DNA from 2 places in the Pseudomonas sp. GW821-FHT09C10 genome. Region 1 is predicted to be linked to the other one. Evidence: predicted binding sites of a transcription regulator. Region 1 holds the regulator's gene; the other holds the start of a gene.
The links. The regulator FliA, encoded in region 1, starts transcription of late flagellar genes. The targets are predictions, from matches to a motif close to CTAAAGTTTNNNNNNNNNNNGCCGNTAA.
Positions count from the first base shown of each region.

Region 2: the regulator FliA is predicted to act here: its motif matches at 3,286-3,313, upstream of AC07OT_RS25935 (methyl-accepting chemotaxis protein).

Region 1 covers NZ_JBWKPE010000012.1:25,852-31,488, forward strand. The annotation lists gene AC07OT_RS21635 (chemotaxis protein CheA) at 30-2,255, opposite strand; gene AC07OT_RS21640 (protein phosphatase CheZ) at 2,267-3,055, opposite strand; gene AC07OT_RS21645 (chemotaxis response regulator CheY) at 3,074-3,448, opposite strand; gene fliA (RNA polymerase sigma factor FliA) at 3,619-4,359, opposite strand; gene fleN (flagellar synthesis regulator FleN) at 4,356-5,189, opposite strand; gene flhF (flagellar biosynthesis GTPase FlhF) at 5,295-5,637, opposite strand, start outside.
Region 2 covers NZ_JBWKPE010000016.1:121,310-126,946, forward strand. The annotation lists gene AC07OT_RS25930 (alpha/beta hydrolase family protein) at 75-1,115, opposite strand; gene AC07OT_RS25935 (methyl-accepting chemotaxis protein) at 1,212-3,233, opposite strand; gene AC07OT_RS25940 (hypothetical protein) at 3,475-3,930, shown strand; gene AC07OT_RS25945 (hypothetical protein) at 4,143-5,015, shown strand; gene AC07OT_RS25950 (hypothetical protein) at 5,103-5,637, opposite strand, start outside.

The DNA of each region.
Region 1 (5,637 bases):
GCGGGCAATACCGCCCTGCCCCACCAGAATCAAATACGCCGAGCGGCGTAACGCTTGAGCATGCTCGGAACATCGAGAATCAGCGCGATCCGACCGTCACCGGTGATGGTCGCGCCCGACATGCCCGGGGTTCCCTGCAGCATTTTGCCCAAAGGCTTGATGACCACTTCTTCCTGGCCCACCAGTTGATCGACGACAAAGCCGATACGCTGGGTGCCCACGGAGAGGATCACCACATGGCCTTCGCGCTGCTCTTCATGGGCTGCCGATGCAACCAGCCAGCGCTTGAGGTAGAACAGGGGTAACGCCTTGTCCCGCACGATCACCACTTCCTGGCCGTCGACCACGTTGGTGCGCGACAGGTCGAGGTGGAAGATCTCGTTGACGTTGACCAGCGGGAAGGCGAATGCCTGGTTGCCCAGCATCACCATCAGGGTCGGCATGATCGCCAGGGTCAACGGCACCTTGATGACGATCTTGGAGCCCTGGCCCTTGGTCGAGTAGATGTTGATCGAGCCGTTGAGCTGGCTGATCTTGGTCTTCACCACGTCCATGCCCACGCCACGGCCCGACACGTCGGAAATCTCGGTCTTGGTCGAGAAGCCGGGGGCGAAGATCAGGTTGTAGCACTCGGTGTCGGTCAGGCGGTCGGCGGCGTCCTTGTCCATCACGCCGCGCTTGACCGCGATATTGCGCAGGATGGTCGGGTCCATGCCCTTGCCGTCATCGGTGATCGACAGCAGGATGTGGTCGCCTTCCTGCTCGGCCGCCAGGATCACTTTGCCGCCACGGGACTTGCCCGAGGCCTCGCGTTCTTCCGGGGTTTCGACACCGTGGTCGACAGCGTTGCGCACCAAGTGGACCAGCGGGTCGGCCAGGGCCTCGACAAGGTTCTTGTCGAGGTCGGTTTCTTCACCCACCAGTTCCAGGTTGATCTCTTTCTTCAGCTGGCGCGCGAGGTCGCGAACCAGGCGCGGGAAGCGACCGAAGACTTTCTTGATCGGCTGCATGCGCGTTTTCATCACCGCGGTCTGCAGGTCGGCGGTGACCACGTCGAGGTTCGACACGGCCTTCTGCATGGCCTCATCGCCACTGCTCAGGCCCAGGCGCACCAGGCGGTTACGCACCAGTACCAGCTCGCCGACCATGTTCATGATGTCGTCCAGCCGCGCGGTATCGACCCGCACGGTGGTTTCGGCCTCACTGGCCGGTTTTTCCGCGACCGGTGCGGCAGCGGCACGCGCTGGAGCCGGGGCAGCAGCCGGCGCAGGCGCAGGCTTGGCGGCGGGCGCGGCGGCTTTGGCGGCAACCGGTGCCGCCGTGGCTGCAGCAGCGGCCGGGGCGACTTCGGTGAACTTGCCCTTGCCGTGCAGATCGTCCAGCAGTGCTTCGAATTCGTGATCGGAGATCAACCCATCGTCCGCAGGCTTGGCGCCGGCAGCGGGTGATGCCGGGGCCGCAGCCGTAGCGGCGACGGCCGGCAAGGCATCGGCCGCGAAGGTGCCCTTGCCATGCAACTGGTCGAGCAACGCTTCGAATTCATCGTCAGTGATGTCGGTGCTGGCAGAAGCGGCAGGCGCATCCGCAGCATCGGCGGCGGCACCGGCAGGCGCCACGGCGTCGGCAGCGAACTGGCCCTTGCCGTGCAATTGATCGAGCAGGGACTCGAACTCAGCGTCGGTAATGTCCTCGCTGGTCGGCGCGGCAGCCGGGGCAGCCGGGGCAACCGCAGCCGGCGCTTCGGCTTCGGCCTTGACGGCACTGAGGGAGCTGAGCAGTTGCTCGAACTCGCTGTCCGTCACATCAGGCTCCGCCACCGGTTCCGGCTCGGGTGCGGCTTCGACCACCGGCGCTGCCGAGGTGTCGGCCGGCTCTGCATAGCGCGCCAGGGCGGCCAGCAGTTCCGGAGTGGCTGCGGTGATCGGGGCACGCTCGCGCACTTCGCTGAACATGCCGTTGACCGCATCCAGTGCTTCGAGAATCACGTCCATCAACTCCGAATCAACGTGACGCTCACCCTTGCGCAGGATGTCGAACACGTTCTCGGCGATGTGGCAGCACTCCACCAGCTCATGGAGCTGGAGGAAGCCGGCGCCCCCTTTTACAGTATGAAAACCGCGAAAAATTGCATTGAGCAGGTTCGCATCATCCGGGCGGCTTTCCAGCTCGACCAGTTGTTCGGACAGTTGCTCTAAAATTTCGCCGGCCTCTACAAGGAAATCCTGAAGGATCTCTTCATCGGCGCCGAAGCTCATGTGGGTGCTCCTTAGAAGCCTAAACTGGATAACAGGTCATCTACGTCATCCTGACCTGACACAACGTCTTCACGTTTATCGGCATGAATCTGCGGACCTTCACCCTTGGCGAGATGTTTTTGTGGATCTTTTTCAGAGAGGATCGCTTCGCGGTCATGTTCGATGCCGGCAAAACGGTCGACCTGGCCGGCCATGAGTACCAATTTGAGCAGGTTGCTTTCCACTTCGGTGACCAACTGGGTCACACGCTTGATCACCTGACCGGTCAGGTCCTGGTAATCCTGGGCGAGCAGAATGTCATTGAGGTTGCTGGAAACCATGCGGTTTTCCTGCTCGCTGCGTGACAAGAACCCTTCGACCCGACGGGCCAGCTCACGAAACTCTTCCGCACCGACTTCACGGCGCATGAAGCGGCCCCAGTCAACGCTCAGGGCGTGGGCTTCCGTGGCCATGCCGTTGACCAGGGGCGTGGCGTTTTCCACCAGGTCCATGGTGCGGTTAGCCGCCGCCTCGGTCAGCCTGACCACATAGGACAGGCGTTCGGTGGCGTCGGTGATCTGCGAAATCTCTTCGGCCTGGGGCATGTGCGGGTCAATCTGGAAATTGACGATCGCGCTGTGCAGCTCGCGTGTGAGCTTGCCCACTTCCTGGTACAGGCCGCGGTCACGGGTCTGGTTGAGCTCATGGATCAACTGCACCGCGTCGCCGAACTGGCCTTTTTCAAGGCTGTCAACCAACTGGTGAGCATGCTTTTTCAGGGTCGACTCAAAGTCTCCCTGTGACGTTTCTTTATGCTCCATAGCTCCCCCGCGATGGCATCAGCCGTGGATGCGTTCGAAGATCTTTTCGATCTTCTCTTTCAAGGCCTGTGCAGTGAATGGTTTGACCACGTAACCGTTGACCCCGGCCTGGGCGGCTTCGATGATCTGTTCACGCTTGGCTTCGGCGGTCACCATCAACACGGGAAGGCTGCGCAATTTTTCGTCGGCACGCACGTGGCGCAACAAGTCGATGCCGGTCATGCCCGGCATGTTCCAGTCCGTTACCAGAAAGTCGATGCTCCCGCTGTTGAGGATCGGAATCGCCGTAAGGCCGTCATCCGCCTCGACCGTGTTTGTGAACCCAAGGTCACGCAACAGGTTTTTTATGATCCGCCGCATCGTTGAGAAGTCATCAACGATGAGGATTTTCATGTTCTTGTCCAATTCGACCTCCAAGCAGTCTTAAACGCGCCCAGCACCTGGACGCGCCATTTCAATCAACAGGCATTACACAAAAAGGACTGCCAAGGGCACCACGGCCCGAGCCCGCGAAGGCCTATCACCTTCGCGGTATCGCTTTGCAATGCTCCCCACACTGCCTGTCAGCGCGCTCGCCACTCTCCCAGACGCCCCCGCAAGCGGGCCGCGCACTGGCTATGCAACTGGCTGACACGGGATTCGCTGACCCCCAGGACCTCACCGATTTCCTTGAGGTTCAGCTCTTCGTCGTAGTACAGCGCCAATACCAACCGCTCGCGCTCCGGCAAGTTGGCAATGGCGTCCGCCAACGCGCCCTGGAAACGCTCATCTTCCAGGTCACGGGACGGCTCCATATGCGCGCTCGCGCCGTCCTCGTGCAGCCCTTCGTGTTCGCCGTCCTGCAACAGGTCGTCGAAACTGAACAGGCGGCTGCCCAAGGTATCGTTCAAAATCCCGTAATAATCGTCGAGACTCAATTGGAGTTCGGCCGCAACTTCGTGATCTTTAGCGTCGCGACCGGTTTTTGCTTCAATTGCACGAATTGCGTCACTGACCATGCGTGTATTGCGGTGCACCGAACGCGGCGCCCAGTCACCCTTGCGCACTTCGTCGAGCATCGCGCCACGGATGCGGATACCCGCATACGTCTCGAAGCTCGCGCCCTTGCTCGCGTCGTACTTGGTCGACACTTCGAGCAGACCGATCATGCCCGCCTGGATCAGGTCTTCGACCTGGACGCTGGCGGGCAGACGTGCCAGCAGGTGATAGGCGATGCGCTTGACCAGTGGCGCATAGCGCTCGATCAACTCGCCCTGGCTGTCACGGGCAGATTTCTTGTAAGCGTTATAGCCGTTCGCTGTCATAGCACCGGTCCTGCACTCGTCTGATGCACCAATCGCTCGACGAAAAACTCCAGATGCCCCCGAGGGTTGGCAGGCAACGGCCAGGTATCGACCTTCTGGGCAATAGCCTTGAACGCCAATGCGCACTTGGAACGAGGGAACGCTTCGTAGACTGCACGCTGCTTTTGCACAGCCTTGCGCACACACTCGTCGTAGGGAACTGCACCGACGTATTGTAAGGCGACATCGAGAAAGCGATCCGTGACCTTGGTCAACTTGGCGAACAGGTTGCGGCCTTCCTGCGGGCTCTGGGCCATGTTGGCCAGGACGCGGAAGCGGTTCATGCCGTAGTCACGGTTAAGCAGTTTGATCAGGGCGTAGGCGTCGGTGATCGAGGTGGGTTCATCGCAGACCACCAACAAGACTTCCTGCGCCGCGCGCACGAAGCTGACCACGGACTCGCCGATCCCGGCGGCGGTGTCGATCACCAGCACGTCGAGGTTGTCGCCAATGTCACTGAATGCCTGGATCAGGCCGGCATGCTGCGCCGGGCTCAGGTGCACCATGCTCTGGGTACCGGAGGCGGCCGGCACGATGCGGATCCCGCCAGGGCCCTGGAGCAGCACGTCGCGCAGCTCACAGCGCCCCTCGATCACATCGGCCAGGGTATGTTTGGGCGTCAGTCCCAGCAGAACGTCGACGTTCGCCAGCCCCAGGTCAGCATCCAGCAGCATGACGCGACGGCCAAGCTCTGCCAGGGCCAGGGACAAATTCACTGACACGTTAGTTTTCCCGACGCCACCTTTGCCGCCGGTCACCGCGATCACCTGTACGGGATGCATGCTGCCCATTTTATTTCTTTACCTTGTCTTGCTTAGACGCAGGCTACATGGCTTGGCCGCGTGAATCGCTTGCAGACCATCGATGTAGGTACATTTCACGGTGTTCATCGCACCTCAACCCACCCGTTTTGCCGGGTTGTGGTAAAGGTCGGCGAACATATCGGCCATCGCTTCCTCGCTAGGCTCTTCTTGCATTTGCACGCTGACGGCGCGGCTGACCAGCTGATGACGGCGCGGCAGATGCAAATCATCCGGGATCCGCGGCCCGTCGGTCAGGTAGGCAACCGGTAGTTCATGGCTGATAGCCAGGCTCAACACTTCGCCCAGGCTGGCGGTTTCATCCAGTTTAGTCAGGATGCAGCCGGCCAGACCGCAACGCTTGTAGCTATGGTACGCAGCGGTAAGAACCTGTTTCTGGCTGGTGGTTGCAAGCACCAGGTAATTTTTCGACTTGATG
Region 2 (5,637 bases), on a different contig from region 1:
TACAGTGCATCAGTGAGGTGCTCACCGAAACCGCATCGTATTTGATGCACTATGAGATGAACATCCTGCTTTCTTCAATTGCGAAACGAGCGCTTCAAAAACTCACTGATCAGCCCCACCACCTGCTGCTGAATCTCCGCCCTCGGCCGGGCCCCCTCACCATCGCGGCAAATCATGCCGTTGCCCGGCGAACTCTCCTCGATCAGCGCCATGCCCCCCGGCTTGCAGATCGACATAAAGCTGAAGTGCGTAGCGTCGGCGATCTCCACGTACTTCGTCGTTGCTGCAGGCAGCCGCTTGACCATGTCGGCGGACTCCAGCTGCGGGTCCATATCCTCCGACGGCACGCCCCCCGCAATCACCAGCGCCGGTACCGGCAATGCCGCCAGGCTGGCGTCGGTGAAGCCGCGGGACAGGCCCAGGTCCAGGGACACGATGGCGGTGACGCGCTTGTCGCTCAAATCCGCCGCCAAGCGCACTTTACCTTCTGGCGTGCCGGCGGGGTTCATCTCCTGGTAGCCGATGCAACCGCCGAGCTTGGGGTGGACGCTGCAGTCGCGGCTGAACAGCTCGGGATCGAAGCGCGCCCCGGCGAGTTCCAGCACGGTCCAGCCGCCCAGGGAATGGCCCACGGCGGCGATCTGGCCTTTCGCGACCGCGCCAAATGGCTTTGGCTGAGCCAACACCGCATCGATCGCGCGGCTCAGGTCGGCCGGGCGTAGCCATAACTGCGCGGCGGTTTGCGGGTTACGGTCTTTGGTGGTGGTGCCGGGGTGGTTGACCGCCGCCACGATGTAGCCCTGATGCGCCAGCGCACTGGCCAGCCACACCTGCTTGCCCCAGTTACCGCCATAACCGTGGGAGAGCACCACCAGCGGATGCTCGCCGGCAGCCGGCGGGGCGTCGGGTACGGCGAGGGCACCGATGAACACCGCGTTGTCGGCGATCAGGGTGGGGTTGGCGGTGGTGGTGGCGGGGTACCAGACGACCAGCTCAAGTGGACGCTTGTATTGCGCATCGGGCAGGGTGACGGTCTTGAAGCCGACGAGGTTTTCGGCGGCGAAGGCAGGAGCGGTCAGGCACAGCAATAGCAGGGCGGCGAGGGCGTTTTTCACGGTTGTTATCGTCCTTGATATGAGCGACGCATCATGCACTGAATCCCCCGTTCAGTGCCATGAGCCCCGCGCCGTTTTTTTACCTGCTGCTAGCGCCTACGCATGGGTGAGCCCGGTCAACGTATCGGCAATGGTCTTGGTCCGTTGCGCCGTGCCTTCGGTGGCGCGGCTCGACGCCTCCAGGGTATCCAGCATCTCCCGCAACGCACCCACCCCGGTGGACTGGTCTTCAATCTGCTGGGCCACCCGCTGGATCTCACTCGACAACAAGTCGATATCCACACCAATCTCCGCCGCATTCTTGCGCGTGATTTCCGCCAGCTTGCGCACCTCGTCCGCCACCACCGCAAAGCCTCGGCCCAGGTCGCCTGCGCGCGCCGCTTCAATGGCGGCGTTGAGCGCCAGCAAGTTGGTCTGCCCGGCGATCTGCTGGATCACCTGCACAATCGACTGGATACGCAAACTCGAGCCCGCCAGCGTACGCGCACCCTCCACCGCCACATCCGCCTGGCTGGACAGCCCTTCCACCGTCGACCCGGCCTGGGCCGACACGGCGTTCTGCTGATCGATGGTCCCCACCAGTTCATCCATCGACGCGTGCAACTCCCCCGAGTAATGCTTGAGCTGCGCGGCGATGTCCTCCTGCTGCCGCTCGGCATTGGCCAACACCATGCCCAAGTCCGCCAGGCCTTCGAACACCGGCAAGATATTGCGGTCCAGCCCACGGGTATTGAGGGTGTTGCTGAAGTCATTGTTCTTGAACGCGGTGATCTGCTTGACCACCACATGGTTCAACCCCGCCAGCTTTTTCACCTGGCGCCGTAGGAAAAACGCCTTGAACTCGCCGTAATGGGCGATAAAGTTGTCCACGTACTCATCACTGAAACTCGCACCCTTGGCCACCCGAAAGAAAAAAATCGCCGTCAGCGTCTGGTTCAGGTTCAAGCCCAGAATCTCCCCAAAGGTCGAAAACCCCGCCAGCGGTACATCCCCAAACGTGCCGGCCATGCTGCCCAGCTCGGCGCCGTTGTTCAGCCGGCGCAGAATGCAGTCATTCAAAATCCCCGCCACCGGCTGGCCACCCTTGCCGCGCAGGAACTGCTCATAATCCAGGCGCGTCGCCTCCCGCAATGGCGTACGCCGCACCATCACCAACTCCTCGCCCGGCGCCACGTCGCAAAACAACTGCACGATCTGCTGCTCATAATCGATGCGCGCGATGGACCGCACAAACAACTCACTGCCCACCCGAATCGCAAACGAATAATCCGCCAGCTTCGACTCCAACGCCTGGGGCGCGCAACTGAACGCATCACACAGCGCCTGCACCATGCTCTTGATATTGCCGCTGCTGTCGATCACCTGGTCAATCGTGCGGTCCTCCACCGACGCGGTCAGCACACTGAAGGTCAAATCCGCCGCCTTGAAGTTCTGGCTCTTGAACACCCCAAACCGCACATGGGCCGCCGTTTTCAGGAACACAATCTGCGCATGGTTCTGATAACTGCGCTGGCCGTCATGAATCAGCGTCTTCTGGAAGTCCGACTTACCCCCGGCCGATCCCCCTACAAACAAACACGGAAACCGCCCCGACTCATACAGCGCCTCCATAAAAAACGACTCCGACGCCGACAACCCATCGAACACCACATACGCCAACGTATCGCGATGATCGATCGACGTACGTACCTGCACCCGCTTGATATTCGCCACCAACTTGGCAATCCGCTCCTGCATCCCCAGACGAGTGCCGCCACCGCGAATGTCCTCACACTCCAACGGCACCATCACCACCTCGGCCGAGGCGATCAGACTGTCGTCGAACAACTGCAACACCACCCGGTCCCAGCGCTCGCCGGTGGCGCAATACAGCGAACCGGGCGCATTGCACAGCTCGCCGGAGGTGGTGCACAGGCTGAGGGTGGACTGGGGGAAACGACGCTTGAGCTTGGCGGCGATGGCGTCGACGTCCAGGTGGGGGGAGATGAAGCCGGTGATCAGGGTGGGGGTGATACGCAGGGCCGTGAGTGCGGCGTCCAGGTTGTTGGCGGTGCTGGTGAGGGTGGTGGTGCCTTGGCGAGCGGGCCGGGATTTTTTCAGGAGGGAGAGTGGATTCATGGGGTGGGCTCGGTCGGGTGGGGATGCGGGGGTAGGCATGTGATTAGTAGGGTTATCGGCAGGTTGGGTGGGGGCTGGAGGGGGTGGGTGGGGGATGCGACGGATGGACGCGGTTGTTCTTAGGTTGGTGTTTATAGAGGGGCTGCTTTCGGCCAGAAGCAGACATTCGCTTGTGCCCTCTGGTATTGCCTGGTTCACGCCCAATGTGTCTAATCGTGATTTTTTTCGCAAGGAGCACAACATGCAGCTCAGCACTCTGACGTTTAAGAGTACCGTCCGCCTTGGAGGCTCATCAAACGGCTGTACCACTGTTGAGCGTTGCTTTTCCGATTTTCGAATTGACGACCGTTCTTTATTAGAAATTCTAGTGACCGCTGACGGTGGCCACTCTGACTTCATGAGCGGTTTCGTATCGGGTTTTTCAGAACAAAATCTCCTTTTTGCCGATAGCCTCCTTCGAGGCGGTCAGTCAGAGGTGGAGCCGTATCGGGTGTTGATTTACATCTGCCCAGAGTGTGGCGACATCGGATGTGGAGCCTACTCAGTGCAAATTCGCGGATGTAATAGCGAGATTATTTGGGAGGAATTTGCTTACGAAAATGGATATGAAGAACCTCGCGTAATACGTAACGTTGGCCCATTTAAATTCAGCTCAGCCCCCTATGTCAGCGCTGTAAAAGCCGTATCGGAGATTTAACTTTACGGAGGCGGGAGAGTGCCCTCTCGGCCAAAAGCGGACTTCGGCTTCAATCTGTTTCAACTCCAAGCGGGTATTCTCGAAGGTCTATTTTTAGACTGACTCCAACGGATGGAGATCATCGCAATCGAGTATCAAAACTTTCAAGGCATTACCGAACTCAGCTAGGGTTGTGTAGTGCTCCCTTCATTGTCTCTTTCCGGATGTCTCCGATGCCTTTCAGCACCGTCGTTCTGTTTAAGTGTCCTAGTTGTGCACACACCAGTCGGACCTCAGTACCTGCTCCCGACACAAGCTGGCTTGAAAAGCCGTCCACTCGAAATGCTGTGATTGACTGTGACAATTGCGGAAAGCGTTACGACGCAACTGTGAAAAAAACTCCCTACAGGTACGAAGTCACGTTAGTGGACTACCAAAATGTGGAGGTATTCTCCAGTGTTCTCACAGAACTTTCCGATTCGCATGCCACCAGCTCTGGTCAGAATAACGTCCGGGCGACTGACGATCCGCTATTCGAGTTCCTGTCGAGCTACACTCATATGACTGAGGTACTGCATACGTATGGTATTGGCGGATCAGGATTACTCAAGAGCTCTGCTCCGGAAATTAATAAGCTGGTGCTATCTGGACTAATCAGCGCAATGGAGGCTTACCTTGCCAACACACTTATGGCACTTGTGGCAGAAGAGATAGGCGTAACTGAGAATCTTCTCTTGAAAGAGGAAAAATTGTCTTCTCAGAAGATCACCCTTTTTGAAGCATGGAATGAGAGTTTGACGGTAGAAAGACGTGTCCAAGACTACTTGCGAGATCAGATCTATCATCGGCTGGGAAAAGTTGAGCAGCTTTATGAGATTGCATTCAATATTCAGGTTTTCCCAAGCCTTGAACTTAAAGAGCGACTTCATCGTGCGGTGGCTCTTCGGCACGATATCGTGCATCGTAACGGGAGAAGCCTCCAAGGCAAAGAACAGGAATTCTCGAGCATTGCGGTCCTAGCAATGATGAGAGATATCCATGACTTCGTTATGCATGTGAATAATCAACTCTTCAAAGCGCTCATCGATGCCCAAGAGGAAGAGTAGTCTTGAGCTTTTTTGGACGCTTCTCACAGACCACCTTTGGCCGTTTCCTGACTTCAGCAGAGGTAGCTCTCGGCCAGAAGCAGCCGTTTAGTATTTTTTCTTTAATGACGGCTTTGAGCTGACTTCGGTCAGACAGTCATGGTGGTCGTACGGCTGCTGCGATATAGACTCTTCACCGATTTTTTCAATAGCCGGGGTTGTGGGCTTAAAAGGTTGGAGCTTCTTCAAGACATCGTTCAGTTCCACACCAATCTTTACGGCCAGGTGCTGAATACGGTCATGCTCTTTCTGCATGAACTCGCGAGCGTTGGTTTTTTCAAAAAACTCTTCTGCGTACCAAAACGACTCCAAGAACAGAATCCACTTCTCTTCCCTCCTGCCGGTGGCGTCCTCGTTAAGTTCTGGCCGGACGATGCTGCGGTGCTTTGAAGTGTTGGTCAGGGCATTAAGGTACTTGTAGTCATCGCCAGTTGTGATCCCACGGAACAATTTACAGAGATTGTCGTAATCGGGACTCCCTTCATCACGTTGCTGCTCTAGGAGCTTGAGGACTTTATTGGCATAGATGTCTCGCTCCTTGAGGGGTCTGGGGAGCCTGTCCAACGCCAGGGAGTAATAGAGC